Linked DNA regions of Haloglycomyces albus DSM 45210. The protein of the gene in region 1 interacts with the protein of each later gene in a pairwise test. Links are inferred from orthologs where the notes say so. Each region holds a gene or a part of one and is shown on either strand. Other genes may lie near its edges.

What was found. The genes of interacting proteins can lie anywhere in the genome.
Region 2: the proteins of def (region 1) and HALAL_RS0108150 interact in binary tests that used the Escherichia coli proteins (3 or more experiments, as listed by UniProt). The link is inferred for Haloglycomyces albus DSM 45210 from one-to-one orthologs.

The regions. Positions count from the first base shown.
Region 1 is NZ_AZUQ01000001.1:427,061-434,907, forward strand. Bases 2,827-5,626 are described here. They hold def (peptide deformylase), read right to left. Parts: upstream 4,588-5,626; coding sequence 4,066-4,587; downstream 2,827-4,065. Other genes in these bases: obgE (GTPase ObgE), read right to left, coding at 2,827-3,332; HALAL_RS0102175 (dsRBD fold-containing protein), read left to right, coding at 3,713-3,976; HALAL_RS17255 (QcrA and Rieske domain-containing protein), read right to left, coding at 4,695-5,138; HALAL_RS0102190 (S8 family peptidase), read right to left, coding at 5,291-5,626. In the rest of the region: HALAL_RS0102155 (TetR/AcrR family transcriptional regulator), read right to left, coding at 1-42; HALAL_RS0102160 (MFS transporter), read right to left, coding at 74-1,663; more of obgE, read right to left, coding at 1,866-2,826; more of HALAL_RS0102190, read right to left, coding at 5,627-6,481; phosphate signaling complex protein PhoU, read left to right, coding at 7,104-7,727; HALAL_RS0102200 (lysoplasmalogenase family protein), read right to left, coding at 7,666-7,847. UniProt on the Escherichia coli protein: Removes the formyl group from the N-terminal Met of newly synthesized proteins. Requires at least a dipeptide for an efficient rate of reaction. N-terminal L-methionine is a prerequisite for activity but the enzyme has broad specificity at other positions.
Region 2 is NZ_AZUQ01000001.1:1,728,885-1,734,508, reverse strand. Bases 2,709-5,624 are described here. They hold HALAL_RS0108150 (aspartate-semialdehyde dehydrogenase), read right to left. Parts: upstream 4,740-5,624; coding sequence 3,678-4,739; downstream 2,709-3,677. Other genes in these bases: HALAL_RS0108145 (aspartate kinase), read right to left, coding at 4,750-5,624; cysS (cysteine--tRNA ligase), read right to left, coding at 2,709-3,587. In the rest of the region: HALAL_RS17550 (Hsp70 family protein), read right to left, coding at 1-672; HALAL_RS18575 (hypothetical protein), read left to right, coding at 671-817; 23S rRNA (guanosine(2251)-2'-O)-methyltransferase RlmB, read right to left, coding at 1,155-2,156; more of cysS, read right to left, coding at 2,175-2,708.

The DNA of each region.
Region 1 (7,847 bases):
GGTATCGTCACACGACTGGCCTTCTCTTTGAACTCCATCCATGGCACCATCTTCTCATTGACCCGGCGTTCGGTTACGCCTTCTGTTCTGCATCCGAGGCTTGCTTCATGACCTGCCCTTTGGTCGGGAAGAACAGAGCGACCACGATTGCCGCCAAAACTCCGACACCGACCGCACACCATGCCGTCAGGTGCATGGCTTGAACGAACGATTCGTTGGCCGCCGACATGACTGATCCGGTCTGTTCCGGAGGCACCGCCCCTTCTTCGACCGCACCATAGGTGGAAGCGATCGAATCCTGTGCTTCAGCGGGCAGCTGCGGAGCATCAACGGTGACCTGGCTGCGGTAGTTCTGCGCCATTACCGTTCCGAGTACCGCCACGCCGAGGGACCCGCCGACTTGGCGCAAGGTGTTGGCGAGTGATGAAGCCACACCGGCCTTCTCCTTTGGGACCGACGACATCAAGGTGTTCATCGCCGGTGGCATGAGGTTGGACATTCCCGTGCCCTGAATGGCGAACAAAAGGACCATGACCCAGGTGGGAGTGTCCGTCTCCAGTTGCGTAGCAATGCCCAACGAGGTCATCACCAGTCCCGACCCCGCGAGTCCGACCGCCTTTGGTCCGAAACGCTCCACCATGTTGTTGGACAGGGGCGAAAAGATCATCATCGAAGCCGCGAAGGGAAGGAACAACATCCCCGCTTGGAAGGGACTGAACCCCTTGACGATCTGAATGTAGAACGTCATGAAGAAGATAACCGCCATCGACGCGAAGAAGATGAGGGCGATGATTCCCGACGAAGCGGCGAATCGCGCGTTCTTGAACAGGTTCATGTCCAAAGACGCATACGGGATTCGCTTTTCCCACAGTACGAATCCGGTGAGTACGACGATTCCAATGAGCAACGGTCCCCAAACGCTGAGCGTGCCCCACTGACCGGAGTCCCCGGCCTCAATGATCCCGTAGGTCAAGGCGACGAGACCAACGATGGTCAGAATCATTCCGACCACGTCGGTGCGCAGCTTGGGGCCCTTCGATTCGGGAGCCATGATCACGATGAGAGCCATGGCCACGATCACAATGGGTACGTTAATGAGGAAGATCGATCCCCACCAGAACCGCTCCAGCAGGACCCCGGCCAACATGGGCCCGAGTGCGCCACCGGCCCCTACGGCCGCAGTCCAAATCCCGAGAGCCTTGGGGAATTCCTTGTTCGAAAACACCGAGCGCAGCAGAGAAAGCGTCGACGGCATCATGGCCGCCGCCCCGACACCTTGAAGCGCGCGATACCAGATCAACTGTGTTGGGTTAAGGGCATAGGCCGATAGCAGGGAAGCGATACCGAACACAAGCAAGCCGATAAGCAATAGTCTCTTTCGCCCGAACTTGTCACCGATAATCCCAAAGGCGAATAGAAGACCGGCAAAAACGAGCGTATAGGAGTTGATCATCCACGCCAATTCGCTCTGGGAGGCTCCGATCCCGTCATTGGGATCGGCCAGAGTCTTCATGGCCACGTTCAGAACGGTGTTGTCCAAAACCACGATGATGAGGCTGAGAACGAGTACAGCCAGAATCCACCACCGATAGGGGTGTCCTTTGTCTGCTTCGATGTCGGAGGCGTCCGATACGGTTTCCGACGTTGATTCGCGTGTTGACATGTTTTTCACAATACCACTTCCAATACGAAACCGTATCGTATAGTAACTAACGTCACGGACGTTCAACTTCCTCATAATCAGCGATGTTTGCTTGGGGCACAGAACAATACGAAATCGAACGCAGTCCGTTCTCAGGTGCCCTGGATACAGAAAGGGCCCCGCTGGAAGCTCCAAGCGGGACCCATGTCATCTGTATCGCACCTTATCGGTTGCGTCGTGATTTGCCACGTGCCTCTTTCTCGGCACGAACTCGTTCCAACCGTTCGGCACGACGTGCGTCGTGCTCGGCGCGACGCTCTTCAGCAGACTTCCTGTCGGTCCGTTCGAACCTGATGTCCTTTCCGCGCGGGCTGACGGTCGCCAATAGTTCGGGATCGGTGGGCTCCCACTCAAATTCGTGTTCTCCGATTTTGACGATCGAACCCGGCACCGCTCCGGCCTTCACCAATTCGTCCTCGACACCGAGATTGGCCAAGCGGTCGCCCAGATAACCAATGGCTTCCTCGTTCTGGAAGTTCGTCGTCTGAATCCAACGTTCCGGTTTCTTACCCACAACCTCAAACTCGACATCCCCCTCAAACGCCGGCGTGCGGCTGTAAACCTGGAAGGCATCGCTTTCGACACCCTTCGGTTTGATGACGACTCGGGGTGCCTCCGGTTCGGGCTGCTTCGCCCGGTAGGTCTCCACGGCTTCGGCGAAGGCAAAGGACAGCTGGCGAAGACCCGTTCGCGTCACCGCGCTGACTTCATAGATGGGCCACCCGTGTTCTTCCAATCGGGGCCGCACCATCTCCGCCAAATCCTGGCCGTCGGGAACGTCGATCTTATTCAAGACAATAATGCGAGGCTTATCGTGCAGACCGCCGTATTCTTCAAGTTCGGATTCAATGACGGCGATGTCGTCAATCGGATTTCGATCGCTCTCCAAATTGGCGGTGTCGACGACGTGAGCCAGAACCGCACACCGTTCGATATGGCGCAGGAACTCCAATCCCAGCCCTTTACCACCGGCTGCCCCCGGGATGAGACCCGGCACGTCGGCGACGGTGTACGTCGTATCACCGGCGGCGACAACGCCCAAGTTCGGAGTCAGGGTGGTGAATGGATAGTCCGCGATCTTGGGCCGGGCCGCAGACATATTGGCAATCAACGACGACTTTCCGGCTGAGGGATACCCGATCAGACCAACATCGGCAACGCTCTTCAGCTCCAGCACCACGCTAAAGCTCGGTCCCGGCTCACCCAATTCGGCGAAACCGGGGGCACGCCGTCGGCGGCTGATCAGGGAAGCATTCCCCCGACCACCACGCCCGCCTCGGGCGATGGTCACTTCCGTTCCATTTCCAGTCAAATCAGCAATTTCTTCCCCGTCCGCGAAGAGGACCGTGCCGTTGGGCACAGGGACGCGCAGAGTTTCACCGCGAGCGCCGTCGCGATTGTCGCCACGTCCATGGGAACCGTTGCCGGCTTTCAGTTGTTTTTTAAAGTGCAAGTCGAGGAGGGTGTGCGCGTTCGGGTCGACGTAAAAGATCACATCGCCGCCGTGTCCGCCGTCCCCACCGTCGGGTCCGCCCAACGGTCGGAACTTCTCTCGGTGGATTGAGACGCAACCATTACCGCCTGAACCGGCACTGACCTCGAGTTTCACCCGGTCGATAAAATTAGCCACGGCTCAAGCTTAACCGCTTGGACCCCCCTCGCAATCGGTCGCCGCGACTCGTGCTAAAGTTTTATCTCGTTGCGGGAAATTCACCGGGAACGGGAGATAACCGTGTAAGCGCCGTTAGCTCAAGTGGCAGAGCAATTGACTCTTAATCAATGGGTTCGGGGTTCGAGTCCCTGACGGCGCACAATTCACAGTGAAAGGCTGGAATCTCAAGCGAGATTCCAGCCTTTTTCGTTTGTTCGAGTGATCATTGTCGAATTCCGGCGGAGCCGGGTGGTTCCCGAGTTTCCACGGTCGACTGTCTTGTACCGCTGCCGTGGGCGCCCTTTATGCGGGATAATGAGTATTACTCGAAAAGGGGGTGAAATACAATGAGCCCGGCGATGCTCACCACACATTGGGACATCCAGGTCGACTTGGAAGAGGACCAAGACTACTGCGTTGCCACCGCTCGATTGACGCGCCGTGACGGCAGCACGCATAGCTGCGTAGGCCGCGCTAGGCGCAACCCCACGGATCGCCCCATGGCGCAGATCGGGGAAGAGTTGGCGAGCGCTCGGGCGCTGGCGGAGTTGAGTCGTGTTCTGCTGAGTGACGCGTCAAAGGACGTCGAGTTTAACGTCAGACGGGGAGACCCCGAACGCTAAGCGGTTTGATACGACAGTCGGCGCCGAATGTGTCGTTGCCGCCGCCCGGCGACAGCGACACTCTTCGGACGAGTGGTCAGGTGCCGGCTCTAGGCGTTGCTTTCGCTGAGTCCGGCGTTTTTCAGGAGACGCTTACGTACCTTTTTAGGTAGTTTGTCCACGTACACCGTCCCGTTCAAGTGATCGGTTTCGTGTTGGAGACACCGTGCTAGGAAACCGGTTCCTTCCAGAGTGATGTCTTTGCCGTTTTTGTCCTTCCCCGTCACCACCGCATGGTCGGCTCGGGCGACCTCGGTGTATTCCCCTGGAACGGACAGGCAGCCCTCGTTTTCCAGAACCAGTTTGCGCTCGCCTTCCACCGCCTGGAGTTCCGGATTCACAATATGCGCCACCGTGTGTTTTCCCTCATCGTCAGGGCAGTCGATCACAAAGACTCGGGCGTTCACTCCGATTTGGTTCGCTGCCAGTCCGACACCGTCGGCTTCGTACATGCTGGCGAACATGTCGTCAACGAGCTCAGCGAGCTCTTGGTCGAATTCGGTTACCTCAGTGCAGCGCTGATGCAGGACGGGGTCGCCGTAGTGCACGATGGGGCGTACGTTGCCGGACAAGTTGACTCCTTGGGTGAAAAGACACGAGCTTGTTGCAAACTCTGTGCAATATTAACTCACCCGAGGGCGTCAACCCGCCTACCCGGTCGGAAGCACCCTGAACGGGTTCAGTCGTCCGCCGGATAGATGTCCTCTCCGTCGATTCGGATCGCGAAGGGAGCGAGATCCTCCTCGGCGGGTCCCTGGGTCACTTGGCCGGAAATATCGTACTCGGACAGGTGGTTGGGGCAGACTATGACTCCATCATCGTCCGGCGCTTGAACGATGGTGCCCTGATGGGTGCATCGAGCGTCATAAGCGGCGATATCGCCTTCCGTCGGTTGCACCAGAACGACGGTTCCGACCACGATCCCGCCACCCGTCGGGACGTCGGATGTCCGTGCCAGCGGTTCGTTTGGATCCGGCTCTTGCTGTTCGGTGGGGTTGTCATCTTGGGTCGTTCCGCATGCGGCCAAGACGCCTGCGGTCCCGATCCCCACCGCACCGCAGAGGAGCGACCGGCGCGAAGAAAGGACGGCACGCGCCGTCTCTCGACGTTTATCGTTGTGCATGTTAAAGAAATACCATACTGCGAGCCCCAAAGGCATACATGCGATTGTTATTCGTCTATGTTTTTTGGGGAGGTCGAAAAAGGAGGACCGGCCCCAGTAGGCCGATCCTCCCCGGATGATTCAACCGCATAAACCGTAGCGGCTAATGACGTCTAGCCCACGTAGAGAAGCAGGTTCGGGCTTCCCTTCGGGTCGGAGACGACACCGCTGGTGGCGTTTCCGGTAATGTGGTCATTAACCTGAGACGGCGAGGCGCTCGGGTTGCCCTCCAAGTAAAGCGCGGCACCGCCGGCTACGTGTGGTGAAGCCATCGACGTTCCGCTGATGGTATTGGTGTCGTCATCTCCCTTGTGCCAAGCGGAGGTGATGTCGACGCCGGGAGCGAAGAGGTCAACGCAGTCTCCCCAGTTGGAGAAGGAGGCCCGAGTGTCGGTGTCGTCGGTCGCGCCGACGGTGAGAGCGTCCGGCGTGCTGGCCGGAGATTTGGTGCAGGCGTCGGCGTCCTCGTTACCGGCAGCGAGCGCGTAGGTGACTCCGCTGTCGATCGAGTTGGCGACCGCGTCGTTGACCGAGTCGCTGTAGCCTCCGCCCAGGCTCATGTTGGCCACGGCGGGCTTGACGGCATTGTCGGTGACCCAGTTGATCCCGTCGATGACCGAGGCCCACGATCCACCGCCGTTGCAGCGCAAGACCTTAACCGCGACCAGATCGACGTTCTTCGCAATACCGTATTCGGCTCCCCCGACGGTGCCGGCGACGTGGGTGCCGTGTCCGTTGCAGTCCTTGTCGGGGCCACCGACGGTGTTGGTGCCCCAGGTGGCGCGACCTTCGAACTCGTTGTGCGAGATCCGAATGCCGGTGTCGATGACGTAGGCGGTGACGCCGGAGCCGGTCGCCGGGTAGTCGTAGACGCCGTCGAGCGGCAGTTCACGCTGGTCACTACGGTCGAGACCCCAGGTCGGGTCCGACTGCGCCTGCAGCTGGACGGTGGCGTTCTGCTCGACGTAGTCGACGCGTGGGTGGCCCGCGAGACGCTTGGCCTCTTTCTCCGTCATGGTGGCCTCAAAGCCGTCCAATGCGGAGTCCCAGGTCCGCTCGACTTCGGCGCCGTACTTCTGAGCCAAGCCGTGCGCGGCCCGGTCCACCTGAGGCGTGTCATTGAGAACAACGATGTAGCTGTCGTTGATCGTGTTGGCCTCGTCGGCTCCGCGAACGGTCCCCTCGGCATTCGCAGGCGAGGCGCCGGCGAACACGGCGATCGCCATCGCACCCGTCATGGCTCCCAGCGTGGCGAACGGTCGGAAGCGGTTCCGCCCACTGGATTTCATTCGAATGGATTCCATCCGAACTCTCCCTTCAGTTTTCAGGTCAGCATCGGTGAGTCTTGGCTCGCTGAATCGGGCAAGTCGGTCAGCCCGGGTTCACAAACCAATTCTCTTTAATAAAAGAAATATTCATCTTTTATTAAATGCTTCCGCTCACGCTAAAGCTAGATCCGCACAAATACAAGACCGAATTTGTCTATATATAGACCACAGTGGCACAACAAAGGTATTGCCGAAGTCACCACGAACCCTCGGAGTGAGTATTTAAGGAACTGAAGAAAAGATCCGGGCGTCGGTTACTCGGCGTTCACACAGCCTACGCCAGTGCTCAGAAGGGACAGTGAGACTCGTTCTGAAAATGTCGTACGTATGACTCTCGTCGCCATGGAAAATACTCAGGTCGATTGGTAGGACGCTTTCAGAGTGTCCGAACTACAGAGGGGTCGAAAAAATTCTAAAAACAGATCGCGCTACGACGGTGCCTACTCCCGATCCCCGATCAGATCGCCCAGCCTAACCATCCTTGGTTTCCCGCCAAGTAGGCTTACAGATAAGAATCGCTGTGGCGACCACACCTACGTCACAGCAATGTCGACGATCGGAAGCGGGCTGAGCAGTGGGAAACATCTTCCATCAACATTTGGACGACTTGAATGAACTGCTGGTCGATATGTCCCAACGAACCGGGAGCGCGATGGAGCGAGCCGGGGGCGCACTGTTGACCGGTGACGTCGAACTGGCGCAACAGGCCGTTCAGGGTGATGACACCATCAATCGCATCCAATACGAAGTTGAAGACCGGGTCGTGGAACTCATGACCCGATATCAACCCCTGGCCCACGACCTACGCTTCGTGCTGGGGTCCGCCCGCATTACGAGCGACCTCGAACGGGCCGCAGACTATGCCAAACACATCGCCACCACCGTCATCGAACGTGCTCCGTTTCCCGCCGTCCCCGAATTCCTCCACCCCCACTTCGAGACCATGGCACGGGCCGCCGCCCGCATCGGCGACAAGACCACCGAGATACTCACTTCACGGGACGTCGTCAAAGCCTCGCAGCTGTCGCTGGACGACGACGAACTGGACGCGGCGCAGGAGGCCGTCCACGACGCCTTCGCCGACTGGAACTACGGAGCACAGGCCGCCGTCGACGCCGCCCTGCTCGCCCGGTTCTTCGAAAGGTACGGGGATCATTCCGTTAAAGTGGCGCACCAAGTCGTGTATCTGGTGACCGGTGAGGTTCGCCTGGATCGTTCCTGAAAATCTCCAGCAGTCCACTGACGATCAAATACTGCGCGACGGCATAGGTGATCATGATCGCCTCCGCACGCCCGGTGAAATCGATGTCGGCCAGCTCCAAACCGATCATCAGGTCCGAAG
Region 2 (5,624 bases), 1.3 Mb from region 1 along the record:
GTGACTGTCGGCGACGGTGGCCCCCAAATGCTCCACCAACGCCGCGTCCACATCCAAGCCACCGAGATCGGCCAACCCACCCTCGGAGACGACGCGGAAGCCACCCGTACCGTCGGGGGCGACCACGGCGATGTCGAGGGTGCCGCCGCCGAAGTCGAACACCGCCAACGCCTGCCCGGCCTCGACGGGATGGTCGAGGCGATCGGCGTAATAATAGGCCGCCCCGACCGGTTCGGGCACGATCTGCACGGGCGGATACCCCGCCGCCGCGGCCGCGTCCTGCAACACCGCGCGCCGCCGCTCGCCCCATTCGGCCGGGCAGGTCAACACCGTCGCCGGCAGAGACCCGACCGACTCGACCGCCGCTGAGGCAACCCGCCGCAAAATCCCGGCAAACGCCTGCGCGACCGAAATATCACGCTCTGCCAGCAGGATGAACCCGTCGTTGATGCGTTGTTTGGGGTTGGGTTCGTATCGTTCCGGCTCGGCCGCCGCCATCGCTTCGGCGTCCCGCCCGGTATGCAGCGTGCCCGCCTGGTCGAGAAAGATCGACGACGGCATGATGGGCGAGCCGTCAAACAACAACGGACGCGTACGCCCGTCAGGCCACTGGATAACGGCAACGGTGTGCGACGTACCGAGATCAACGCTGAGAAGGTAACCGGGAGACATGAGTATCAGGTTAGGACATCCCGTCCAGAGCACCGCAACGAGTGCCACTCGGTTTGACGTCGCTGTCAACGAGATCTTCACACACAACGACGAGGCGCAAATCGAAGCCGCCAAGCACACCTGGACCTACACCACACCGGTCTAAACCAGGCGATACGGATCGGTTGACGCGCTCAAGACCGACCGGGGGATATCCACAAACTACCGACTGGCCGGCCGACCGCAAGTGCTTCAGTACAAAGCCGCCATAGAGCTGCTCGCGCTTCCAATAGAGCTCAACCACCCCACTATCCCCAGGGACGAGCCAACCGGCGAGCCGCGAACGAAGCGCCACAGGCGCAAGTGCAGCGGCGGTAGAGCTGGCTAGGAGCTCAGGCGGTTCACAGTGCGTTGAATAGTGGAGTTCTCAGGTTCCACGCGTGCTCACGCACGCGGGGTTCTGAGAACACCGCTAGACAACGTGCTGTGGAGCGGCTGAGCGGTCAGCTTCGCTGCCGTGTGGTTTCGGCGAGTGCTACGGACGCTGCCACTGAGGCGTTCAGTGACTCGATCTCTGAAGCGATGGGAATGGTGGCCCGGAAGTCGCAGGTCTGCGCTACGAGGCGCGATACGCCTTTGCCTTCGTCGCCGACGACGAGCACCAAGGGCTCATCGGCGGCGGTGAGATTGAAGACGTCCTCGTCGCCCGCGGAGTCGAGGGCGACGGCCATGTAGCCCTCCGATTGGAGGTCCTTGATGGTGTTGGTCAGGTTGACGATTTTGGCGACCGGAAGCCGGGCGGCGGCTCCGGCGCTGGTACGCCAGGCTACGGCGGTGACCGAGGCGGCTCGCCGGGACGGGATGAGGAGCCCGTCGCCGCCGAAGGCGGCGGTGGACCGGATGATCGCCCCGAGGTTGCGCGGATCGGTGACTCCGTCGAGCGCGACCAGCAGTGGGGCACGCGGTCCCGATTTGGCGTCGTGGAGCAGTTTGACGAGGTCGGCGTATTCGTACGGTTCGACTTCGAGAGCCACGCCTTGGTGCATCGAGTTCTGGGCTTTGCGGTCGAGATCGCGGCGGGCCAGTTCCTTGACGGCCACGTCGCGGTTCTGGGCGATCCGCACGGCTTCGGCAATGCGTTCGTCCAGGTGCGTACCGAAGGCCACGTACAGCACCCGAGCCGGAACTTTGGAGCGCAGCGCCTCCACCACGGGGTTACGGCCCAGCAGAAGCTCCGGGCCCTCGTCGCGGTGGTCGCGCGTCTTGGCCTGCCCGATTCGGCTCGTGCGTCCTTGGGAGGCGGCCTTAGCGCGTTCTTTGCTCTGTTTCCATTGCGTGCGCTGCGGCTTGTCCTCACCGGAGTATTTCTTGTGCCAAGGCCGCTGATCGGCTTTGAGCGTACGACCTTTCCCCTGAAGGCCCTTTTTCTGGCCTCCGGTGCCTCTTCCGAAACCGGACTTGCCCTTATTGGCTTGGCCGCTTCGGCGTGGTTTCGAATTAGCCACGGTCGATGTCCCTTCGAATTACTGTGTGGTCCAGGTTGGCCCCTGGGGCGTGTCTTTGACGAGGATTCCGGCTTCCGACAGTTGGTCGCGGATCGCGTCGGCCGCAGCGAAGTCTTTGCGTTTCCGGGCGTCGCTGCGTTGCTGTAGAGCAATGGAAACCAGAGCGTCCAGCGCCCCCGATCCCTTCGCGTCTGCGGGTTCGTTCCAATGCGGATCTAGGGGGTCGAGGCCGAGCAACTTTAGCATGAACCGGACGCCGACCGCCACGCTCTCGGCTGCTTCCAGGTTCTTCGCGTCCAGGGCGGCATTCCCTTCGCGAATCTGATCGTGGACGGCGGCCAGGGCCATGGGGGTGTTGAGGTCGTCGTCCATGGCGTTGACGAAGTCGGCGCAGAGGATCGGGGTGGTGGCCTGCTCGGGGTCGGTTTTGTCCTCACCGAGCGCTTCGGCGGCGCGCCGCACGTAGTTGGCGATGCGGTCATAGGCGGCCGCGGCCTCTTTGAGGCTTTCGTCGTGATACTCGAGCGGACTGCGGTAATGCGCGCTGACCAGGTAGTAGCGAATATCGACCGGGCGGAAGCCCTTTTCGGCCAATGCGGTCACCGACAACGTATTGCCGACGGACTTACTCATCTTGCTGCCGGAGAGATTGAGCATTCCGTTATGAACCCAGAAGGCGGTGAACGGTAGACCGGCCGCGTGGCTTTGCGCCATTTCGTTTTCGTGGTGCGGGAACATGATGTCGACTCCACCACCGTGGATGTCGAATCCGTCGCCGAGGTAGCGGCGTGACATGGCCGAGCATTCGATGTGCCAGCCGGGGCGTCCGTAGCCCCACGGCGAGTTCCAGCATGCGTCGGCCGGTTCGCCTTCCTTGTAGCCCTTCCAGAGAGCGAAGTCGCGTGGATCCTGCTTGTCACCGGTGTCGGGTGAGGACTGCACGTCCTCGGGGCGACGATGGGACAGCGCGCCGTACTCGTTCCACGACGCCACGGAGAAGTACACGTCGCCGTTCCACGTGACGTAGGCGTGTCCTTTTTCGAGAAGTTCGGAGATCAGCGAGATCATTTCGGTCATGTGACCGGTCGCGCGCGGTTCGTACGTCGGTGCTCGCACGCCGAGTGCGGCGTAGTCGCGGTTCAGAGCACGCTCGTTTTCATAGGCGATGGCCCACCAGTGGCGACCCTGTTCGGTTTCGCGCGTCAGGATCTTGTCGTCGATGTCGGTAATGTTGCGCACGTATGTGACGTCGTACCCGAGATGACGCAGCCAGTTGATCAGAACGTCGTAGGAGACGCCTGAGCGCAGGTGGCCGATGTGCGGGGGTCCTTGGACGGTGAGCCCACAGAGGTAGATCCCCACTCTCCCCTCGAGGCGAGGTTGGAAGTCGCGTACAGATCGGGTCCCGGTGTCATATAGTCGCAAGCTCACCCTTTCAGTTTAACGGCCCCGGAAGTTCAAACAATTGTTGCCAGGCCCAAGAATTCTGAGCCTGGCAACATTGAGATGGGTTCGTCTCGACTACTCGGTCAGTTCCTTACGAACCAGGTCGGCGATCTCGATGGAATTGAGCGCCGCGCCCTTGAGCAGGTTGTCGCCGATGACGAAGAACTCCAGCGAGTTGGGGAAGTCCAGCGACTGACGAATACGGCCGACCACGATGCCCCGCTTGCCGGCCACGTCGATCGACGTGGGGAACTGCGAGGTCGACGGGTCGTCCACCACGGTGACGCCCGGAGCCTTTTCCAGAAGAGCACGCGCGTCGTCGGCGCTGACGTCCTGGCCGAAGGTGGCGTGGACCGCTTGGGCGTGACCCACCGCCACGGGCACGCGGACACAAGTGGACGCGACCTTCAAGTTCGGCAGGCTCAGAATCTTGCGGGATTCGTTGCGGACCTTCAGCTCCTCCGACGTCCAGCCACCGTCTTTCCAGCCACCGACCTTGGGAACCACGTTCCAGGCCAGAGGCGCACCGAAGGGCTCGTTGTATTCCTCGCCCAGCTGAGCACGGACGTCGTCGGGCCGCGTACCGATCCCGTTGGCGGGGGTGGTCGCGTTGACCTGGTCGTACAGCGCCTCCAGTCCGGCCTTACCCGAACCGCTGGCCGCTTGGTACGACGAGACCGACATGGACTCGAGGCCGTATTCCCGGTGCAGAGCGGCGATGGCGGGCACGAGGGTCAAGGTCGTGCAGTTGGCGTTGGCGATGATGTTGCGCGGACGTTCGCGTACGGCCTCCGGGTTGGCTTCAGGAGCCACGAGCGGCACGTCGTCGACCATGCGGAAGTACGCGCTCTTGTCGATGACGATCGCGCCCTTTTCGGCGGCGACCGGTACCCATTCGGCACTGACCTCGTCGGGTAGGTCGAAGTGGGCAATGTCGATTCCTTCGAAGGCCTCCGGGCTGATCGCCTGGACCTCGATGGTCTCGTCGCCGACGTTCAATTGTTTACCCGCCGAGCGGGCCGAGGCGATCAGTCGGATCTCACCCCAGTTGTCGCGCTCTTCGGCGATGAGGTCACGCATCATGGAGCCGACGACACCGGTGGCACCGACAATGGCCAGATTAAGCTTCTTCGACATGGTGTTACTCCTATCGGCCGGTTCCGGCGTAGACGACGGCTTCCTCATCGCCACCGAGGTCAAAGGCCTCGTGGACGGCGGCGACGGCTTCGTTCAGGTCGGTGTCACGGCAGACGACGGAAATCCGGATCTCCGAGGTGGAGATGATTTCGATGTTGACGCCCGCGTCGGACAGGGCCTTACAGAAGGTGGCCGTCACACCGGGGTGCGAGCGCATACCGGCTCCGACCAGTGACAGTTTGCCGACGTTCTCATCGTAGATGACTTTGCCGTAGCCCAGTTCGTCTTGACGCTTGCGCAGCTGTTCGATGGCTTTGCGGCCGTCGGCCTTCGGTAGGGTGAACGAGATGTCGGTGTGACCGTTTCCGGTGGTGGAGACGTTCTGCACGATCATGTCGATGTCGATTTCCCCATCGGCGATGATCTGGAAGATCGAGGCCGCCGCGCCCGGTTTGTCCGGTACGTTCGTGACGGTCACCTTGGCTTCCGAACGATCGTGTGCGACTCCGCTGATGAGAGCTTGTTCCACTGGTAGATCCTCCATGTGTCCCGCAACAATGGTTCCGGGTTTGGTTGAGTAAGACGAACGCACGTGCAGCGGTATGCCATAGCGGCGGGCATATTCGACGCTGCGGAGATATAGGATTTTTGCTCCGGAGGCCGCTAGTTCGAGCATTTCTTCGAAGGTGACGGTATCGAGCTTCTTGGCATCGGGGACGATGCGCGGGTCCGCCGTGTACACGCCGTCGACGTCGGAGTAGATCTCGCAGACGTCGGCTTCCATCGCGGACGCGAGCGCCACCGCAGTGACGTCGGATCCGCCGCGACCGAGCGAGGTGATCGCCTTCGTGTCGGGGCTGACGCCTTGGAAGCCCGCCACGATGG